DNA from 4 places in the Salinicoccus sp. CNSTN-B1 genome. Region 4 is predicted to be linked to each of the others. Evidence: riboswitches for the same ligand, from Rfam matches in the RefSeq annotation. Region 4 holds a riboswitch; each other region holds the start of a gene.
What was found. A riboswitch is a leader RNA that binds a small molecule or an ion and turns the genes downstream of it on or off. The one in region 4 is predicted to bind S-adenosylmethionine.
Positions count from the first base shown of each region.

Region 1: another riboswitch for S-adenosylmethionine. It lies ahead of ACYF68_RS12385 (methionine ABC transporter ATP-binding protein); the one in region 4 lies ahead of ACYF68_RS09235 (ATP-binding cassette domain-containing protein).
Region 2: another riboswitch for S-adenosylmethionine. It lies ahead of ACYF68_RS02890 (Na+/H+ antiporter NhaC family protein); the one in region 4 lies ahead of ACYF68_RS09235 (ATP-binding cassette domain-containing protein).
Region 3: another riboswitch for S-adenosylmethionine. It lies ahead of ACYF68_RS00685 (O-acetylhomoserine aminocarboxypropyltransferase/cysteine synthase family protein); the one in region 4 lies ahead of ACYF68_RS09235 (ATP-binding cassette domain-containing protein).

Region 1 is NZ_JBTWMN010000004.1:2,104,306-2,109,804, forward strand. Features, by position in the region: gene sufC (Fe-S cluster assembly ATPase SufC) at 1-290, opposite strand, end outside; gene ACYF68_RS12370 (DUF4870 domain-containing protein) at 507-842, opposite strand; gene ACYF68_RS12375 (MetQ/NlpA family ABC transporter substrate-binding protein) at 1,017-1,895, opposite strand; partial or broken gene ACYF68_RS12380 (methionine ABC transporter permease) at 1,934-2,622, opposite strand; partial or broken gene ACYF68_RS12385 (methionine ABC transporter ATP-binding protein) at 2,622-3,637, opposite strand; SAM riboswitch class I at 3,712-3,811, opposite strand; gene ACYF68_RS12390 (thioredoxin family protein) at 3,887-4,168, opposite strand; gene ACYF68_RS12395 (toprim domain-containing protein) at 4,119-4,526, opposite strand; gene gcvH (glycine cleavage system protein GcvH) at 4,592-4,972, opposite strand; gene ACYF68_RS12405 (Spx/MgsR family RNA polymerase-binding regulatory protein) at 5,036-5,398, opposite strand.
Region 2 is NZ_JBTWMN010000004.1:483,935-489,433, reverse strand. Features, by position in the region: gene ACYF68_RS02910 (ABC transporter ATP-binding protein) at 1-336, opposite strand, end outside; gene ACYF68_RS02905 (ABC transporter substrate-binding protein) at 353-1,102, opposite strand; gene ACYF68_RS02900 (hypothetical protein) at 1,075-1,317, opposite strand; gene ACYF68_RS02895 (NAD(P)/FAD-dependent oxidoreductase) at 1,429-2,448, shown strand; SAM riboswitch class I at 2,539-2,636, shown strand; gene ACYF68_RS02890 (Na+/H+ antiporter NhaC family protein) at 2,797-4,008, shown strand; gene ACYF68_RS02885 (M20/M25/M40 family metallo-hydrolase) at 4,064-4,417, opposite strand; gene ACYF68_RS02880 (amidohydrolase) at 4,492-5,052, opposite strand; gene ACYF68_RS02875 (hypothetical protein) at 5,049-5,231, opposite strand; partial or broken gene ACYF68_RS02870 (AbgT family transporter) at 5,252-5,499, opposite strand, start outside.
Region 3 is NZ_JBTWMN010000004.1:95,309-100,807, reverse strand. Features, by position in the region: gene ACYF68_RS00690 (homoserine O-succinyltransferase) at 1-536, opposite strand, end outside; gene ACYF68_RS00685 (O-acetylhomoserine aminocarboxypropyltransferase/cysteine synthase family protein) at 537-1,814, opposite strand; SAM riboswitch class I at 1,884-1,979, opposite strand; gene ACYF68_RS00680 (alpha/beta hydrolase) at 2,108-2,854, shown strand; guanidine-I (ykkC/yxkD leader) riboswitch at 2,947-3,041, shown strand; partial or broken gene ACYF68_RS00675 (DMT family transporter) at 3,088-3,416, shown strand; gene ACYF68_RS00670 (DMT family transporter) at 3,423-3,737, shown strand; gene ACYF68_RS00665 (general stress protein) at 3,819-4,169, opposite strand; partial or broken gene ACYF68_RS00660 (Na+/H+ antiporter family protein) at 4,358-5,499, shown strand, end outside.
Region 4 is NZ_JBTWMN010000004.1:1,557,671-1,563,169, forward strand. Features, by position in the region: partial or broken gene ACYF68_RS09230 (IS256 family transposase) at 1-705, opposite strand, end outside; gene ACYF68_RS09235 (ATP-binding cassette domain-containing protein) at 958-1,560, opposite strand; SAM riboswitch class I at 1,620-1,722, opposite strand; gene ACYF68_RS09240 (IS30 family transposase) at 1,911-2,870, shown strand; gene ACYF68_RS09245 (LlaJI family restriction endonuclease) at 2,903-4,177, opposite strand; gene ACYF68_RS09250 (AAA family ATPase) at 4,170-5,499, opposite strand, start outside.

The sequences.
Region 1 (5,499 bases), 550 kb from region 4:
GTCACACCGGAAATCTCGGATGGATACTGCATGCCGAGGAAAAGGCCTGCCTGGGCACGTTCGTCCACTTCCATCTCAAGTACGTTTTCACCATCGAGGAGCACCTCGCCTTGAGTCACTTCATATCTTGGGTGGCCCATGATCGCCTGGGCAAGCGTGGATTTACCTGTACCGTTTGGCCCCATTACAGCGTGGATTTCACCTTGCTTCAATACGAGGTCCACACCTTTGAGAATTTCCTTACCTTCGATTTCAACATGCAAGTCCTTGATTTCTAGAACAGATGCCATTTATATTACCCTCCAACAGATTATTTTATAATTTATTTCCCTTACTAGTTTATAATAATTCCAATTAATAGTCAAAGACTAGCAAGGGTTTTCCAATACTCCTATATTATAACGTAAACTCACCCGACTTTAAACCTTTGCACCCTCCCAAACATGCATATGGGCAAAAATAGACCCCACGACCGATACAGATCGTGGGGATAAGCAGAACGACTTCTATTTTATGATGTCCAAGGTGAATGGCGGCTTGTAGATTTCCCCTTCATTTGCTTTAATGGCTCCGATTACGATGAATACATAGAATGCGATGGTCAAAATAGGGCCTAGGATCAGACCAATCAGTATGAATGATGTCAACCAGGCTACAAACATATAGATCGTGTATGAAAGACCGAAGTTGGCAACCACCCTCAATGCCTCTCCCGTCGCTTCATCCTCATCCTTCTTTAGAACCCATAAAATGATTGGCCCGATTACTGCTGTAAAAGCCGCGACTAGAAATGAAACCATGACGATGGATTTGTCGAATACTCCCTTTTCTTCACCGTTCATTTTTACCCCTCCTTGTAGACCGTATTTTATTCAGTATACTTTTACCCTTATTCTTAATATATGTAACATCATATGCTTTATACATGTTTCTGTTTCATAAAAAGCTTTCCATTGAAAATGAGCGGGGTATTTTCTCAATTAAAAAAGCGACAGCGTACGCTGTCGCCACTGTGGCTACTCTGCCGGAATGACTGCTCCTTCATAGTTGTCTTCGATGAATTGTTTGATTTCCTCTCCTTGCAGCACTTCAATCAATTTCTTTATATCATCGCGTTCTGCGTCTCCTGAACGTACTGCCACCAGATTTGCATATGGAGAATCACCCTCTTCAATGGCGATTGAATCATCCACTGGATTCAAGCCTCCGTCAAGCGCGAAATTCGAATTAATGATTACTGCGGGTGCTTCATTATTATTGTACATTTCAACCAAGAGTTCTGGTGCTGTCTGGTTGTTGAATTCGAAATTCTTTTCATTTTTGGTGATGTCATCAAACGTTGCATCTTCAATATCGATGCCTTCTTCGATTTCGATCAGCCCTGCGTCTACAAAGAATGACAGGAAGCGTCCCTCTTCAGCCGGGTTGTTGGAAACGAGAACGGTTGCGCCATCTGGCAAGTCTTCTAGTGCATCATAGTCTTTCGAATAGACGGCCATAGGTTCTATATGGATGTTCCCTGCACTTTCTAGATCATAATCGTGGGATTCCTTTTCCGTTTTGAGGTACGGTGTGTGCTGAAAGTAGTTTGCATCGACTTCCTCATCCGCTAAAAGACGGTTTGGGGTAGTGTAGTCATTGACGATTGAAATATCAAGTTCGATTCCTTCTGATTCAAGCAGGCTGGCTGCCTTTTCAAGAATTTCGGCGTGTGGGGCGGGAGAAGCGGCTATCGAGAGTTTTCCGCCAGCCTCTTCAGTTTCTTCGTTTTCACTTGTTTCAGCATTCTCTGCACTTTCCTCGCTGTCATCTGAAACGGCATCTTTGGAACCACCGCACGCTGTCAGGAGAATTGCAAATGCCAGCAGGGTAAAAAACAATAGATATTTTTTCATGATCAATTCCTACTTTCCAATTGTATTTATAATGATGGCTATCTTTTATCCACAGTTTTGGCGGTGAAGTCTCCAATGAACTGGATGATAAAAACGATTATCAATATTATTATCGTTGCGACCAGAGTGACATCGCTCTGGCTTTCTGGTAAAACCGACCATGTAGGCAAGGTTGCCCAGCCCACCGGCTCCGATGACTCCTGCAATGGCAGTGGAACCGACCAGCATGATCGCCGTGACTGTGATTCCTGATATCAATGCCGGCAGAGACTCCGGCAGGAGCACTTTCCTGATGATTGTCCAAGTGCCTGCCCCATGGACTCCGCTGCTTCAATTACACCTTTGTCAATCTCTTTCAGCGCTATTTCCACAAGTCTTGCATAGAAGGGGGACGCCCCAATGATCAATGCCGGCAAGGCACCTTGGGAGCCCATGATGGTGCCCATCAACACTTTAGTGAATGGTATCAGCAATATGATTAATATGATGAACGGTATAGCCCTAAACAAATTGACGAGGAAAGCCGTTACGCCATAGATCGGCGCACTTGCTACATGCTCTTTCTTGGATGACAAGAAGAGGATGATGCCTAGAATCAGGCCGAAGACGAAGGTGAACGCGGTGGAAACTACCGTCATATAGAGGGTTTCCTGTGTAGCTGTCCACACATTCCCCACCTGACATTCTCAAAAGAGAGCATTTCCTGGAATGCTGCCACAAAATTCATCATTGCTGCTCCACCTCCACTGTTACATCGTGCTCGGCAAGCTCCTTACCAAGAAGCCCCAACTTCTCTTCGTCCACTTCTATGGCAACGTAGAGGTGACCGTAGGATTCGTTGTTGGTCCGCTTGATGTTGCCAGACAATATATTCAAGTCCAAGTTGTATTTTTTGATGACTTGGGAAACGATGGGCGCCTTGGACTGGGACCCGACAAATCCAAGCTTCAGAATCTTTGAAGCTGGGAACATCTCTTTACCTCTTCAAAAGACAGTGCTGATTCTTCATCATTGATATCGTCTTTGACAAATCGTTTCGTCACGCTATGTTCAGGATTCTGGAACAATTTTATGATCGGTCCCGTTTCAACTACCTTGCCGTTCTCCATGACAGCACCTCTGTCACAGATTTTACGGATCACATGCATTTCGTGGGTAATCAGAACAATAGTCAAGTCCATTTCATCCCGAATCCTGACCAGCAGATCCAGCACTTCATCGGTCGTTTCCGGATCGAGCGCGCTTGTCGCCTCATCGCACAGCAGCACTTCGGGCCGGTTGGATAATGCGCGGGCAATCCCCACCCGTTGCTTCGGCCCAACAATTGGCTTGGATGATTATCTTCACGCCCCACCAATCCGACCAAAGCAATCAGTTCAGCGACTCTCTTCTCACGCTCCTTTTTTGGCACACCGGCAATTTCAAGCGGAAAACTGATATTTTCAGCGACCGTCCTCGACAGAGAAGATTGAAATGCTGAAAAATCATAGAAACTTTCTGACGTTTTTTCCGAAGTGCAGGACGCGTCATCGAAGTGAGGGCATCTCCGCTGATTACCACGTCACCTGAAGTTGGCCGCTCGAGGCCGTTAAGCAGCCGGATCAGTGTGGACTTTCCAGCCCAGAGTAGCCTATCACCCCAAATATCTCTCCCTGACGGACATGCAGATCCACCCCGTCCACTGCTTTTATATCTGCAGCTTTAGTCTTAAATGTTTTGGTCGCTTTTTTTATGTCTATCATCATGCTCCACTCCTGCCTATAAAAATAAGAAAGCCTACTCAAAAAATGAGTAGGCTTCTGGTATGATCCGCAGCCTCTCATCTTCGATCCTAAGATCTAGTGAATTAGCACCTTGTCATAATGACGGTTGCCGTGGCTTCATAGGGCACTTCCCTCCACCACTCTTGATAAGAGTCTTGTTATTCGATTGTTAACCATGATAGCACCAGTCGGTCTAGGCGTCAACAAAAAATTCTTCTAATTTTTCTGTCAAATGGGGACGGAGTGAAATGCATAGATTTCTTCCTTCAACTCCCCATTTTTAAAAAGGAGCAGTGCTGGCGCAGAGCGGATCTGATATGTCTCAATCAATTCTTTTTCATAATTCAAGTCCACTGCTGTATAGGAGAAGTTTTTCATCTCTGCCACTATGTCCAGCATCTTTTCAGCAATTCGGCAATTAGCACAGATTGGCGCATAGCAGTACAGGATGAAAGTGTCTTCAGCTTGAATACGACTGATTATATCGATTTTTTCGGAGGATTTCTTCATTTTCGAACTTACCTTTCATGAGCAGTCTTTCATCAACGTAAAATCCATGGTGTGCGAGCAACATCGCCAGATAATCAAGTGGACACCGACTCACTTCACCATAGTTCGAATCTATATAAACGTGCGTGCCCTCACTAATGTGCCTTTTGAACCACTGCCTGATCTTTCTGCCTTCCTTGTCTGAATCGGTCAGGATATAGACATCAGAGCCATTCGACTCTTCCAGGATCTCATCCAACTTGGAGATTCCCATGGTACCATGCGTACATATTATATGTACAGGCTCCACCAGTACTTCCTCGATGCGGTGCTTATCTGTTTTTCCCTCTACAATGAGTATTTTATCAGAAACCTGCACAGCCATCACCTCTGGTTCATGATAGGTTTTAAAAAACTCTGGACAATGTCCAGAGTTCAAGTGTTCTATGCGTCTACCATTTCATCATAAGCATCCGCATCCATCAGCTTATCGACTTGTGAATCGTCGGAAAGTTCGACAACAAGCATCCAGGCCTTTTCATAAGGAGATTCATTGACGAGTTCAGGGCTATCTTCCAGCTCTTCATTGATTTTGACTACTGTACCACTTACCGGTGCATATAATTCAGATACTGTCTTAACTGATTCTACGCTACCGAATGATTCCCCAACTGTAATATCGTCACCTTCAGCAGGGAGCTCGACGAATACGATGTCCCCGAGTTCTGATTGTGCAAACTCAGTGATGCCGAGTGTTACTTTACCATCTTCCACCTTGACCCATTCGTGGTCTTCTGAATACTTGAATTCTTTTGGTGATGCCACAATAAAAACCTCCTTTTTCTTATACACATATATATTCTCACATACTTTGCCATTTAAGCAAGGTTAATCACCCATATCAAAAGTTCTCCTATACTCTGCCTCTTTAAAACCGAGCAGGACGGTTTCTTCGTGATAGAGCAACGGCCGTTTTATGAGTAGCCCGTCCGCCTCCAGCAGGCTAAGCTTCTCGTCGTCGGATAAAGTATCAAGGCGCGTCTTGAGATCCAGTTCCTTGAACTTTTTTCCACGTGAATTAAAGAATTCATCCAAACTTTTTCCCGATTTCTTGGCCATTTCCGATATTTTCTCTCCGGATGGAGGATTTTTCACGAGATCGATATCCTCAAAAGGGATATCATTCTCTTTCAAGAAGTTTTTGGCCTTACGGCAAGTCGTACATTTTGGATACTCATACAATATAGTCATCAATTTCCTCCAGTAGTTTAATTATAAGATATTGTTTTCAAGTTTTCTATGGGTGTTGGGGCCTGGCATAATTTCATATTATAAAAAAAGATGGTAGACTG
Region 2 (5,499 bases), 1.1 Mb from region 4:
CAAACTCTGGAACCGCTTAAGATGTGGATAACGGCTGAAGCTGACAAGATCGCGTACTTTGACATCGTACTGCAATCTGTTCTTCTGGGATAGGATGCTGACCTTTTTGGCGATGTCCTTGGATTTCATCTGACGGATATCCATATCATTGATGTAGACCCCGCCTTCTTTTGCAGAAATGATTCTCGAAATCGTCTTCAGCATGGTCGATTTACCACATCCGTTCGGCCCTATTATGGTCGTAATCTTCCCTTCCATCAGTTCCATATCAATATCGTCCAGGATCGTCCGGTTATTAAGCTCGATTGTTATATCCTTCAGTTCTACACGCGTCATGTGAGACACCTGCCCATCATTTTTTCGTCAATTCTTCAACGATGACATCCAACTCGTGTTCGAGCGAATAGGGGTCGTTGTAATAGAATGTCGGAGAATCGAATTCGATTACCTGATCATTTTGAACAGCGTCGAGATTTTTCCACACTTCTGTTTCGCGGTATGCATTATCTGCACCGGAATCTCCCGTTCCGACAAATATATAATCCCCTGCATATTTCTCCACTTCTTCAGCCGATATCTTTTTCCACCCTGTCTCCACTACTTCTTCCTGAGTTGCTTCAGGGACTTCCATATCGAGCTCCTGATAGATGATTTCTGTACCGCGGCCCCAATTTGTACCGTAGACATAAATGTCTTTGGCAAACTGTTCCATGACTGTGGCGGTGGCGCCTTCAGGCACGGCTTCTTCAACTTTTTGTCGGGCTTCTTCCGTCTTGGAATCCCATTCTTCCAGCCATTTCTCCGCCTTGTCTTGATTACCTGTAATGTCTGCCAGTTCTTTATGGATATCCAGGTAGTTCCACTTCGCATAGTCGATTGGAATCGTTGGTGCCACAGATTTCAGTTTGTCGAGGTTCTGGTCTGAATTGAAGGCGATAATCAAATCAGGATTCAAGCTCATGACCTGCTCGACGTTTCCTTCCTCAATCAATTCTATGTCTTCAGTATAAGGTTTCAACACTTCACTTTCTGTAACGCGCTCATGCACGCCCACTACGTTCGCGTCCATCTGCATCAGATTGCCGAAATAGCTCGTCGCCAAAATGACGATGCGTTGGGGGTCTTCAGGTATTCGACCTCTTCGCCCGCATCGGTCGTATAGGAAACCATTTCTTTATCCTCTGTGCCGGATTCTGAAGTTTCTTCTTTCGCGTCAGATGTTTCTCCATTAGAGTCTGATTCCGAGGAGGTGCCGCCTCCGCATGCTGCCATCAACATTACAATGAAAACCATAAGTAATCCAAGCCTTTTCTTCATATATGTACCCGCCTATATCAAATTTTTAAGTGCTGTATATTGATAATCATTCTCAATGACTTTATAATAAATGACCAAGAAGCAAATTTCAATGACTAAGGGTGAAATATTATGAAAATTTCCGACACACTCATAATCGGAGGCGGGCCAGCTGGATTATATGCCAGTTTCTATGCAGGATTGCGTGGCATGAGCGTACAGCTCATCGATCATCACCCCGAACTCGGAGGAAAACTCAACATCTATCCCGAAAAGATGGTCTGGGATATCGGAGGCGTCGCGCCTGCGCCTGCCGACCAGATCCGCCAGCAGATGATTGATCAGGCAAAGACTTTCGATCCGGAAATCCATGTGTCTACGACATGTGAAGCAATCCATCAACACCAGGATTATTTCGAGGTGGCTACAGACAAAGGACCGCTATTCAGCCGCACGCTCATCGTCGCTTCCGGCCGGGGCATCTTCTCGCCCGTCAAACTTACAGTCGAAGGTGCGGAGTCTGGTGGATTCAGCAACCTCCATTATACAGTCAAGCGCCTTGATCGTTTCAAAGGACGTGACATCCTCATCTCTGGCGCCGGCAACACTGCCATTGACTGGGCAGAAGCGCTGTGCAATATCGCGTCATCCGTCACCTTGATCTACCGGAGCGAAGAGATGAAGGGGCACGAGGCGATGATCGCCTCCCTCCACCAAAAAGAAAATCTCCATATGTGTCCGCAGTGCCAGATCGACGCCCTCATCCCTGATGAGATAACAGAGGAAATTGCCGCTGCCCGCCTGTCCAACGGCCACATGATTGATGTCGACGATGTCCTGGTCAGCCATGGATATGAATCAAACTGCACATTCCTCGACGCGCTAAGGGGAAAAATTCCATTAAACGAGCACCAGATGATATTGACTGATGATATCGTCGATACACCTGTGCCGGGATTATTTGCATGTGGCGACCAGATCACCTACGACGATAAAGTACACCTCATTGCAGGGTGTTTTACAGAGGCGGCACAAGCCGCGAACCACGCCAAGAAATTCCTTCAATCCGATGCGCCGGCAGAAGGCATGGTCTCTTCCCATAACGATATATTCAAGGAAAAGAACAGACAGCTCATCAAAAACAGACGATGAAGGCCCGAGGCCCATCATATGGTTCCAGCCGCACACTATTGACACTCCAACTAAAAAAAGGTAGAGTGGATTAAAATTAAATCGAGAAATTTCTTATCCAGAGAGGTGGAGGGACTGGCCCTATGAAGCCTCGGCAACACCCAAGGGACTGTGCCAATTCCAGAAGCGTCATGCTTGAAAGATAAGAAGAGATATCATTGCCCTCTTCTTCCATATGTAGAGGGCTTTTTTATTTTCTCAGACCACCAACCATCTGGAGTGATAGATTATGACAAAAAACACCCGCGGTAATCCCCTCGCACTATTGCCCTGCTCGTTTTCGTACTGCTTTTCCTTGGAACCGGCATCGTGGCGCAGGACTTCTATGCCATGCCGATTACCGTCGCGGTGATCATCGCCATCATCGCCGCCATGCTGCTCAAGCCAAAAGAACGCCTGAACGATAAAATCGCTGTGCTCACCCGGGGTGCCGGACAGGAAAACATCATGCTGATGGTCATCATCTTCCTGCTTGCCGGCGCTTTTTCACAAGTTGCAGAGAATATGGGGGCCGTCGACTCGACCGTCAACTTCGGGCTGGCCTTTCTGCCAAGCAGCCTTCTGCTCGTCGGCCTGTTTGTGATTTCATGCTTCATCTCCATCTCGATGGGCACATCGACCGGTACGGTCGCCGCGCTGGTCCCCATCGCCGTCGGCATTGCAGGCCAAACCGACCTTGCTTTGGCGTTGACTGTGGCGACGGTCATAGGTGGCGCAATGTTTGGGGATAATTTGTCCATCATCTCTGACACGACCATCGTCTCCACCCAATCCCAGGAGGTGAAGATGGTGGACAAGTTCAAGACGAACTTTCTGATCGTCCTGCCCGGTGCCATAATTACGATGATCATACTATGGTTCATTTCGTCCGGCCAATCTGCAACTGCTGGAAGCGATGGGGGTTACAGCCTACTTAAGGTGTTACCGTATCTGCTTGTCCTCATCATCGCACTGATCGGCGTCAATGTACTGCTCGTGCTTTTGAGCGGCATCGTGTTTGCAGGAATTGTCGGTCTTGCCGACGGTTCCTATACAGTGACTTCGCTGATGGCCGCTGCCGGCGAGGGCATCGGTAACATGCAGGAGATTGCCGTCATTACGATACTGATCGGCGGCCTCATCGCACTGATCCAGCATTACGGCGGAATCGACTACCTGCTCCACTTCATTACGGACAGGATCCATACTAGGCGCGGGGCTGAGTTCGGCATTGCCACCCTGGTCAGCGTGACCGATTTGAGTACCGCCAACAATACAATTTCCATCATCATCACAGGCCCCCTCGCCCGTGACATTGCTGATGAGTACGGGGTCGACCGTAAGAAATCCGCCAGCATCCTCGATATTTTCGCCTCGGCATTCCAGGGCATCATCCCCTATGGTGCACAGATGCTTGCAGCGGCCGGGCTGGCCAGCATTTCACCCATTGCCCTTATACCGTTCGCCATCTATCCAGCAATGCTGCTTATCTCTGGACTTATCGCCATCGCCATCGGATTCCCAAAGAAGTTGAATTCCTGACGAAAATAAAGCAGCCCCTCCATGCGTCATCGACGTGCGGAGGGGCTGCTTTATTTTAGTGTTTTCCCATATTCAAGGCGACAAGGACCATCATTTTGACCCCGTCGCTGAAACTGTCTTCATCGATGCCGAACTTAGGGTGGTGGTGGGGATACTCCATATCCTTCTCGCGGCTGCCTGCACCAATGAAGGCATATGTCCCTGGAATCTTCTGTGAGAAAGCCGAGAAATCTTCTCCGCCCATAGCCATCGGATATTCAAAGATGGCTCCACCGAATTCCTCCACTGCAATCTCTCTGACCTGGTCTGTCATATCATGATTATTGATGACAGCAGAATAGCCGTAGTTGAAGGTGAAATTGAACGTCGCATTGTACATGCTGCATACACCTTCGATGGCTTTTTCCATCCGCTCTTTAACTAACTCCCGTGTATTTCCATCTATAGTACGGACACTGCCCTCAAGCATCGCAGTATCAGGGATTATATTTTTTGCGGTGCCTGCATTGAATTTCGTCGTAGAGATGACCACGGAATCCAAGGGGAAGTAATCCGCGAAACGATGCTCTGGAACTGGGCGACGATCTGACTGCCGATCACCACCGGATCGATTGCGTTTTCAGGCTGGGAGGCATGGCCGCCGCTCCCTTGGATCTTAAGCTCGAAAGTATCTGAATTGGATGTGACTGCACCGTTGGTGATGCCAATCTTGCCGGTTGGAATCGGTGTGAAAAGATGCTGGCCATAAATGAAATCGAGTTCATCGAAAAGCCCTGTCGCCACCATTTCGCGCGCCCCGCCCGGCGGCACTTCCTCAGCGTGCTGGAAAATCAGATAGATGGTGCCATGTAGCTGATCAACGTTTTTGCTCAACACTTTTGCTGCCCCGAGCAAAATGGCGGCGTGGCCATCATGGCCGCACGCATGCATCGTCCCTTCATTTTCAGACACAAAATCGATGTCTTCACGCTCTTCCTGGATCTCAAGCGCATCGATATCCGCCCGGAGGCCAATCTTTTTCCCGGGATGAGCACCCTTTATCACGCCGAGGACACTTGTGTCAGTCGGCCGTGATACTTCAATACCCCCATTTCAGAGAGTGCCTTTTCAATGTATCCACTCGTCCAAACCTTATGAAACGACACTTCCGGATGACGATGCATCTCCCTTCTCCATTCTTTGACTGCTCCCATAACTGCTTCTATCTGTTGATTGACATTCATTTCCATTTCTTCCTTGATATTTATTTTTCAGGCAAGTAGATTGGTCCATCAATACCCAGAGGGATGCCGATCAAATACCATACAATCAGCAGGATCGTCCAGGCAAAGAATAATACGATCGAATATGGCAGCAACGCTGACAGCAAAGTACCTAGTCCTGCGTCCTTGTCGTACTTTTGCGCAAAAGCCAACAGCAATGGTAAGTAAGGCAACATTGGAGTAATAGGATTCGTAAATGAATCCCCAATCCGGTAGAGCATTTGGGTGA
Region 3 (5,499 bases), 1.5 Mb from region 4:
AAGGGGTGGTACGGTTTGATGTTATCATAGTCGAATACGCCGAATAGTTTGTCTGAAAGCAAAAACTTACGGATGCCAAAATAATGGTTCAATGCGAATTGGGCTCCCCAACAGATGAAGAATCTTGAGAATACATGAGTTTCGGACCACTTCATTATATTGCGCAATTCGTCTATATAATCCACTTCGTGAAAATCCAGTTTTTCGACTGGCGCACCGGTTACAATCATGCCGTCATACCGTCTGTCAGTTATTTCCCTGAACGTGTGGTAATACTTCTGAAGGTGGCTGGTGGGTGTGTTCTTGCTAATATGGCTGTTCATATGCATGAAATCCACATCGACCTGCAGCGGTGTATTACCCAGGAGACGGAGAAGCTGTAACTCCGTCTCTTCTTTTTTAGGCATCAGATTCAGAATAAGAATGCGTAGCGGACGAATATCTTGAGTATATGCACGATGCTCTTCTATCGTATAGACATTTTCATTGTGCAGGTGTTCCTTGACAGGCAGACCTTCAATTATTTTTATCGGCATTTAAATCGCACCCAAAGCTTTTTCAAGGTCACCAATGATATCATCGATGTGTTCCAAGCCTATAGATACGCGGATGGCTTCAGGTCTCACTCCGCCTTTCAACTGTTCAGATTCGTCGAGCTGTGAGTGTGTCGTAGAGGCGGGATGGATCACCAGGGACTTTGCATCACCGACATTAGCGAGCAAGGAAAAGAGCTCCAAAGATTCAATGAAACGTTTTCCGGCTTCATATCCGCCTACCACCCCGAAAGTAAATATGGCGGAGGCGCCTTTCGGAAGATATTTTTTCTGAAGAGCATTATATTTACTGGACTTAAGGCCCGCATAATCCACCCATTGTACTTTTTCGTGATCTTCGAGATATTCTGCTACGGCTTTTGCATTTTCAACATGTCTTTCCATCCTTAAAGATAATGTTTCGATGCCCTGTACCAGTAGGAATGCATTGAAGGGGGATATCGCAGCGCCTGTATCACGTAATAATGTAGTTCGAAGTTTGAAGACGTAAGCGGCCGGGCCGAATGCCTCGGTAAAAACAAGCCCGTGGTATGAGTCGTCGGGTTCAGTAAGACCTGGGAACTTGCCGTTGTTCCAATTGAAATTCCCACCGTCCACAATCACACCACCTATAGAAGTACCGTGTCCACCAAGGAACTTAGTTGCAGAATGGACAACAACATTAGCTCCGTACTCAAGTGGACGGCAAAGGTAAGGTGTGGCAAATGTGTTATCGACAATGAGAGGGATGCCATGAGTTGAAGCAATCTCAGCCAATGCTTCAATATCCTCTATATTGCCTTCAGGATTGCCGATTGTTTCAATGAATATCGCTTTTGTATTATGTTTAATTTCACGTGAAACGTTATCAAGATCCTTTGTGTCAACAAAACTTGTCTCGATGCCGAACTTCTTGAAGGTATGGCTGAATAGAGTGTATGTGCCTCCATATAGGCTGGTCGTTGAGATGATATGATCACCGTTACCTGCAACACCTTGGATGGCATAGGTAATGGCAGCCATGCCTGACGCGACAGCCAGGCCTGCAACCCCGCCTTCAAGATCGGAGACCCGTGTTTCAAGTGCTGCAGTCGTAGGGTTCATGATGCGCGTATATATGTTGCCGGCATCCTGCAGACCGAATAGTTCAGCCGCGTGCTTAGTATCATCGAATACATAAGAAGTGGTCTGATAGATTGGGAGCGCGCGTGATTTGGTGTCTGTATCTACTTCCTGGCCTGCATGCAACTGTTTTGTTTCAAATCGATAGTGTTTCGACATTTCCATACCTCCAGATAATATATTAAAATTAAAAAGAGTCTGCCCAAAGATAAAGGGAGACTCTTGAGTCGCTCATCTTTCAGGACATGCCTGTTGGATTTAGCACCTTACCTAAAAGGTTGCCGGGCTTCATAGGGCCAATCCCTCCACCGCTCTTGATAAGTGAATATTGAATTAAGAGCTATAATACTATAGGGAATGTTTAATTGTCAAACATTTTAAAAAACTTTAAGGATGTTTGGTAAAGTATCTAATAAGGAAAATGAAATGAAACAATGAAAAGGGGAATGAGCATGAAGATTGTCAAACCTGCTCCTATATATCATGAAGGTGGTTATAGGGCAATCATCCTATTGCATTCTTTTACGGGTACAGTAAGGGATGTGAAGAACTTGGCAGAACATTTGAAGGATGAAGGCTACACGGTATCGGCACCCAGCCTGGCAGGACATGGTACGGGGCCTGATGCAATGGCAAGGGTGGGCCCTCAAGATTGGTGGCAAGATGTAGAAGAAGCTTACGAAAGCCTCAAGAAAGATGGACACGATGAAATTGCGGTTGCTGGAGTCTCTCTTGGAGGGCTCCTTTCCTTGAAAGCGGGCGAAGAGCTTGAAGGTATAAAAGGAATAGTGGCGATGTCGGTACCTATGGATAAGGATAGTGATGGCATCAACAGAAGAATGATAGATTACACACGCAATTTCATGAAGTTCGTTGGGCATTCGAATGAAGAGATAGAAGAAAAGGTTAAGGAAATCGAAGAAGCGCCTATGGAGGGCCTAAAAGATTTCAAAACAATGATTGATGAAGTACATGGGCGTTTATCGGCAATCGATGTGCCTGTAGCGGTAAAATACGGTGAGAGAGATGCTGAGTCGTATAGGGATAGTGCGCTGCAGATTTATGATGAATTGCAGATCGAAGAAAAACATGTCAAAGGATATTCAGATACAAGCCATCTCATGACTCGTAGCCGGGAACAGGAAATACTTTTTGAAGACATTATCAGATTTATGGACGGCCTATCGTGGAAGCGCTAAAGATATATAGGATGTAGCTACAGAGTGAATGACTCCAAAGCTCGTGCGCTTGAAATTCCCTAGGAAAACAGTTAAACTTTACAATAAATTCATATGAAGCCGTCTAGGGTTCCGCCATCTAATGGGACTGGTCCGAGAGATGGCGCATGAGCGGATCATGACACGGAGGGATAAAAGCCTGGGAGAGAAATCTATTTTCTCCCGGGCTTTTTTTACGGATTAGGAGGAAAATGATGAATATACAATGGATAAAAGTATTTATTGCAAGTGTTTTTGAAGTAGGGTGGGTGATTGGTTTGACCCACTCAACTTCATGGTATCATTGGCTGTTTACAGGCATTGCGATTTTTGTCAGCTTCTACTTGATGATTAATGCAGGAGAATATCTTCCAGTAGGTACAGTCTATGCAGTTTTTGTAGGACTGGGTGCATTCGGGACTGTGCTCTCTGAAATCATCTTGTTCGGGCACCCTTTCTACCATTGAAGATCACTTTGATTTCATTGATATTGATTGGGGTAATAGGGTTGAAGATAGTTACAGATGGCAAGGAAAGGCAGGGGGTTAGTATGGCGTGGATATCACTTATAGTAGCTGGAATGTTTGAAGTATGCGGTGTGCTTTCCATCAATAAATTGCATAACGACAAATCGCTCCCTGCCCTATTCCTCCTACTCCTATGCTTTGGCTTATCCTTCTTCTTCCTGGCAGTCGCATTGGAAACATTGCCGATGGGTGTGACGTATGCTGTGTGGACGGGAATAGGGGCCTCCGGAGGCGCACTTCTTGGGATGTTCTTCTTCGGGGAGTCCAGAGATTGGCGACGCATCTTTTTCATACTATTGATTATTTCTGCTGTTGTAGGATTGAAACTCATTTCCTAGGAGCAATCTAAGATTAAAGGGAACTATTGTGGCAGATTGTTAGAGAAAGAGGCCGCTTTCAATAGAAGCGGCTTCTACACATCAGTCCAGGTATTTTTCCAGATTGGTGTTATTTGTCACGATTAAAACTGTCTCTCCTTCATTGGAACTAGTTGCATAACGCTCGGCCTCATCTTCGCTGAAACCGAAATCCTGGAATTGTTTTCTCATGGTTGTATCCCTTTCTTCTAAAGCAGCATTTATACTTTCTTTGACTCCCATTTCAATGACCCCGGCTGTGTTGATACCCATTTTGCTGACAATTTCCTTGGTGTAATCATAATCATATGAAAGGATATAGATATCACTGCGATTTACATTGTTAGTGATAAGCGTGTCTACGGCTTTTTGGAAGACATCCTGATCTTTATAGAGTCTAATGAATGGTTTCATGAAATTTCCCCCAATCCATCTACATAATCCCTATTGAATTCCCGGTAGATAATTCAACTAAACATAAGGACTCCTACCATAATTTTAAGCTACATTTGCAAAAGTGTGGCTATATACAAGCATTGACAAAACTTTGCTCACTCTTTAGTATTACAATATTATAATTCCCAAAGAACGGAAGGTGTCTGATTGTGAACGCAGTTCTGATTGCAGTACTGGTAATGATATTATTGAGCCTATTTAGATTGAATGTGGTATTGGCCCTTTTCATAGGCGCACTTGCTGGTGGTCTTGTGGCCGGCATGGGGTATGGAGAGGTTATCAGCATCTTTACGGAAGGAATCGTTGGTGGTGCAGAGATAGCGTTGAGCTATGCATTGCTTGGCGGATTTGCAGCTTTAATCGCCTATAGCGGCATCACGGAAGTGCTGGTGGGTTTCATCATCAGAACCCTGAAAAAAGAACAATCCAAAAAAGCACGGATTGTCGCCAAAGTGTCGATTGTTTTTGCCTTATTGGCAATCTCCATAATGAGCCAAACTTGATTCCGGTACATATTGCCTTTATCCCCATATTAATCCCGCCTTTGCTGAGTCTGATGAATGAACTTGGATTTGACCGTCGTCTCATCGCAGTCGTTTTGACTTTCGGATTGACCTTCCCCTATGTTGTGCTGCCTATCGGATTTGGACAGATATTCCAAAATACCATCGTGACCGGGTTCCAATCAGCAGGGGTGGAAATTGCTTTTAGCGAAGTCGCTCCTGCGCTTATCATACCCGCGGCTGGCTTCGTAGCAGGACTGGCTGTTGCACTGTTCTTCTATAGGAAACGCCGTTATTATAAAACGATTGAAATTGGTGACGACACGCCTAAACAAATCAACGGCAAGACCATAACCATTGCGATAATCGCAATCATTATAACGTTCAGCGTTCAAATAATGACCGATTCCATGATATTTGGGGCTTTGGCTGGAATAATGGTCTTCTTCTTATCTTTCCAGTTCAAATGGCAACAGCTTGATGATGAATTGGTAGCCGGCATTAAAATGATGGCGTATATCGGCATTGTAATGCTTGCAGCAAACGGATTTGCGTCTGTCATATCAGAAACCGGACATGTCAATTCGTTGGTTGATGGCATCGCAGGTGCACTGGAAGACCAAAAGGTTCTGATAGTCATTTCAATGCTTCTCGTTGGACTGGTCGTCACTATGGGGATAGGATCGTCATTTGCTACAATACCGATCATCTCAAGCATTTTTATTCCGATGGGGTTGGAACTTGGACTATCGATCACTGCCATTATTGCAATCATTGGCACGGCT
Region 4 (5,499 bases):
CCGATACACGAACCCTGTGAGAAATGTTGCGTGCAACGTGAATGAAATACGTCTGGTATTTCGCTTTTGAAAACACCGAATGAATAGAATACTGTCTTTGATGCCTGTGAGTCCATCAGAAATGAAGAGCAGGACGTCCGACACGCCCCGTGCATGAATGGCTTCAATCAATTCCTTCCAGACATGGGCAGATTCGGTCGGCGCGACGGTATAAGCCAGGACTTCTTTGGAATTATCTTCTCGAATGCCCACAGCGATATAGACAGCTTCTTTCGAAATCGTCCCTCTTTTACAGGCAGGAATGTCGCATTCAGATACACACATACCGCTCGGATAATGATCGCTGGCGGAATATCGCCACCTCTTCTGTGACCGCCTGAGTCATGTTTGAAATGGTCTGGGCGTATAGTGGTTCCCATACATCCGTTCAATCAGATGAGAGATCACAGATATCGTCACCCTTTTTTGAAACATGTGGATGACAAAGGATTCCAGTGTGTCATTGGAGCGCTTATAGGGCGCAACAGTCTGTTGCTTGAAGTCTCCGTTCCGGTCCCGGGGGATGGCGATCTCTAGGCCCCCGTATTCTATATGTAGGGTGCGGGAATAGGCGTCGTTTCTGGAGTTCCCGGGATTGAAACCCACGCGGTCATACCTTTCATAATCCAAGAACGCAGTCAGTTCGGTTTTAAGCAATGAGTTCACCGTCGTTTCCAGGTGCTGGGGAAGAATTCTGTGACATCTCCTTTTTTACTAGAGCTTGAATAATATCTGATGTAAAATGATTCATAGAGGTGTCCGCTTTTCTTAGATTCGGTCTAGTAACTTAATCTTACAAGAAAAGGACACCCTTTTTCTATTTATTCATTTACACAAACTATTTTACACTCTCTTTAAAAGGCCATGGGTATATTACAATATTAATTTGATCAGAAAATAATTATGCTCTCAATAATTTTAATCCTCTCCTATACCCACATAACTAAACTTTCCCCGACATTTCCAACACACATACCGCTTCTCATATCCCTTTAGCGGTTTCAAAATCATCTTCGTCGTCTCATCACATAAAAGCACTTCGGGATCATTGGCCAACGCCCGCGCGATACCGACACGCTGCTTCTGTCCGCCACTCAAATTTTTAGGATAGCTGTCCATCTTATCGCCTAAGCCCACAAGCGCCAGCAGCTCCTCAATACGCGATGGCACCTTCTTCTTATCGTAACTGCTCGCCTTCAACACAAATTCTATGTTCTGATAGACCGTTTTAGTTTCAATCAGATTGAATTGCTGGAATATCTTGCCGATCTTCTGACGTTTTATACGCAGGTCCCTCCCAGCCAACTTGCCTAAGTCTGTTCCATTAACATTGATGCTGCCGGTAGTCGGCTGCTCCAGCAAGTTGATCAGGCGCAGCAGGGTACTCTTCCCCGCCCCACTGAAACCGATCAGACCGAAGATCTCACCCCCACGAATGGAGAGGGTCGTCTTTTTCAAAGCTTCTATCCTTTCCCCTTTAACAAAATATTCTTTAGAGACATCGGTAATTTCAATAGCCACGCCACCACATCCTTTTTTTAATAAAAAAAGCCATCTGCTAAATGCAAATGGCTTAAAGATATCTATCTGCCAAGCATCAGCTTGTAGGATTTAGCACAGTGCCATAACAGCCTGTTGCTGAAGCTTCATAGGGCCCAATCCCTCCACTTCTCTAGATAAATGTATTTAATTGAATGAATTTCACTTTACTCTAGATAAATGAATTGTCAATATTTTAAAATAATCAATCTTCTAATAGAACAAAGTTTTAAATGTCGCCGATTGTAAAATTAAGCTAGACACATAAAAAGGTCACGCATGATACACTCAAAATGGTTTTCCGACCAAAGAAATCATAGGAGTGATCATGCATGACCCATACCCATATTACCACGGATGAACTGGTAATCATAGAAGCCCATTTCCATCACGACACACCGATTTCTCATATTGCGAAACGGATTGGACGTGCCCGTCAGACGGTTCATAATGTCATCGCATATCTCAGGGACGGGCACACTGCGTTGGACTATTACCAGCGCTATCAAGAAAACAAAAAGCGGTGTGGTAGAAAACGGATTGTCCTGCCAGCCGACCAACAGGCGTATATTGAAAAGCAGGTGGCTCAGGGCTGGACGCCGGATGTCATTGTGGGTCGGCAGGAAATGCGGATTGATTGTTCAATTCGTACGCTGTACCGGATGTTCAAGCGTGACATTTTTGATGCGGCCACATTGCCGATGCAAGGCAAGCGAAAACCAAATGGGCACCAGGAACGCCGGGGCCGACAGACCTTCAGGCGAAATATCTCTGAAAGAGCAGATGACTATCCCTCTTTCAATGAAGAATTCGGTCACCTAGAAGGCGATACCATCGTCGGTGTCCGTCACAAGAGTGCCGTCATCACGCTGGTCGAGCGCCTGTCAAAAGCCATTATCACCTTGAAACCCAAAGGCAGAACCGCACTGGATATTGAGGCTGCCATTAATACATGGTGCCAAGAGATGCCTAGAAACCTGTTCAAGTCGATCACCTTCGACTGTGGTAAAGAATTCTCCAACTGGCAGTCGATGAGTAATCGAAATGATCTATCCATCTACTTTGCCGATCCGGGCACACCATCACAGCGAGGGTTGAATGAACATTCAAATGGATTGCTCAGAAGGGATGGCCTGCCTAAAGATATGGATTTCAACACGGTCGACCAAGCTTTTACCTCATCGGTTGCCGCCAGAAGAAACCATATCCCAAGAAAATCATTGGACTACCGTACACCGTTGGAAGTCTTTTTGAGTTACATGGGTGACAAGGAACTGTCTAGCTTATTTTGACAAACGAAAATATTATAAATGCACCACTTTGTTTAATTTGGATTTCTAATTTTTATATTGTTAATTAGCCTCTTTCTAATATCAATCTCGTTTTTAGACCCTATGTATACACTCATTGCTTCAATAATGTTTAGTTCGTACCCTTCAATAACACCTAGATCTAATTGATCCTTGACAGAGGAGTAGCCTAAGTAACTAATCACATCATTCGTACTTCCTGGAAATATAAAAACGTTTACAATCTCACTTTCTTTATCCATTAAAGAGTGTCTATAAAAATATTGCTTTACTAAGTCCGACCATCCTGGCAATTTTCTCGGTGCATACTTTATTGTATAATATTTAGCATCGAGAATATAAAGTGTTTCATCTTCACGAAGCATTATATCAGGTATTTGAGAAGTTTCAGCGATATCCCCGGATACTTCCCAGTATGGCTTAGGCATTTTTGGAGTATCATCAGAGTCATTCTTAAATATACTTCTACAAATATCTTCCCATATCCACGGAAAATTGAATGTTATAATTTTAAAATTATTTCCAATACTATTTTTTCCGACTCCTAATAGAAATTCTTTTAACTTTAAAAGCAAAATAAGCCTACGCTCTTCATAACTTCTATTTATTTCCATGTCTAATAGATAAATTAATTGATTTATATCAATATTTAATTCTACATCATCTATATATGAATCAGTAACTCCTAAAAACCATCCGAAATTTTTGATACTTTTAGAAATAGCATATCGATGTAACAATTCTATCTGATGACTTATCTGTTTGTGATTTTTAGTTATTAAATCTAAGTAGATTGGCTGCCCATTCGATATAGTTGGGTAAGATTCTTTAATGGTCCTAGACCAATTAATATTATTACTCGAATTAATATTATTTTCTATTTCTCTAAATTGAATCAAACCATTTGCTTCGAAGTCCTCAATCAACCACATTGCAGCGGAAAGTATATTAGAATTGTCTCCTACACCTTCCCAAAATTCTGTTTTTAAATGTGGTAATAAATTCTCCTGATACTTATTAATAGTTCTCATTAAAATTTTAGCATGTTTTTTTAATATATCTGTATCATCCGCTAATGAATATCCCTTAGGGAAAATTATATAGATTATGTTTTTATTGATAAGCACTCCAGTACAATAAAAAATAAGCTTATCTTCTTTAAGGATACACAGTCCCTCTTCAAACCAACTCATATCTAATAAATCGTAATATTCATATTTTTCGTATTTTTCCAATTCTACAAAACAATGCAGATAATAATTTTCTTCTGAAAATATATAGTTATTCATTCTCATAATCTCTTTCGTTACTTAATTCTTCATGTTCTTCCTCTTCTAAAAATTCAAAATCAATTTTAAAAACGGGTTTTCCACAATTATAATCATTAATTAATTGAGACAAAGTGGTTATTTCATCTGCAAAGAAACTACTTTTTTGCATTTTAAATATGTCGTCCCATAAGTACATCAAAAGTTTATCTGATATCATTTCAGCTTTTTGGGGTTCACCTGGTTTTAAGAAGTAAGGGCCAATATGTCTATCTTCTCGTATACCTAAAGTTGCTAGCATATTATTTATTTTTGAAACAAATTGATGCCATCTAACAAACTGATTATTATATGGTACTAATTCATTTTTGTGAATTGCTTCATTTAAATTTATTGGCATATATTTAAATATCCATCTTCTCTTAAAAGCTGAATCCATTACGAATACACCTTGATCAGCACTATTCATGGTACCGATTAAATTTAAATTAGAAGGTAATTTAAATTCTTTGTCATCTTGGTTGAGGACATCTGAGTTTCTCAAGTATTTTAAAACTTCTAAATTTGATACCGAGTATATACTTTCACCAAATGAATCACGATCTAATAATTGAAACAAATCTCCAAAAACCGCTGGCGCATTAGCTCTGTTCATTTCTTCTATTATTAAATTAAACATCTCAGAAGAATTCTCTTTTTTTGCTTTTAATGCTCTTTCTAGTATTAGGGTAAAAGGGCCTGGAACAAATTGATAATTAATTAAAGGTTCTCCTTTTTGAAATTCTTCTCCATCTACTGTAAGAAGACTATAATTCGGATTACTTACCTTTTTGTATAAAGGTTCAGGCCTGAAACTCCCTACAAAATCATGATATGTATATTCTGGGTGAAAAGTTACTCTTGTACTGTTCTTATTAAAATAAATTTTGTTAGCTTCGTTGCTTTTCCCTGTTCCAGGGGCACCATATATAATCAAATTTTTTCCAGGTTCACTTGGAAATTCTTCGCTATCGAATACATCTTCTCTAGTACTATAATAATTTAAATGACTATTTAAATCTTCTGTAAGAACGGGCCTAAAAAAATAAATGAACTTATTTTCTTCATCGGTCTCCTCTCTAGTTATCTCCATTTGACTGACTCCTGGGACGACTATACTTCTTATAAGAGTTACAATAGGTTCTTGATCAGGTATATTTTGAGTGCGTATATAAAATCTTCCATTGGACGCCATATGTTTTTCCACATTAATATTTAACCTATTCTCATCACATTGCTTCAATTCATCTAACTTTTTCTTCCAATAATCTAAAGTAACTTCGCCACTATACTCTAGTCCATCA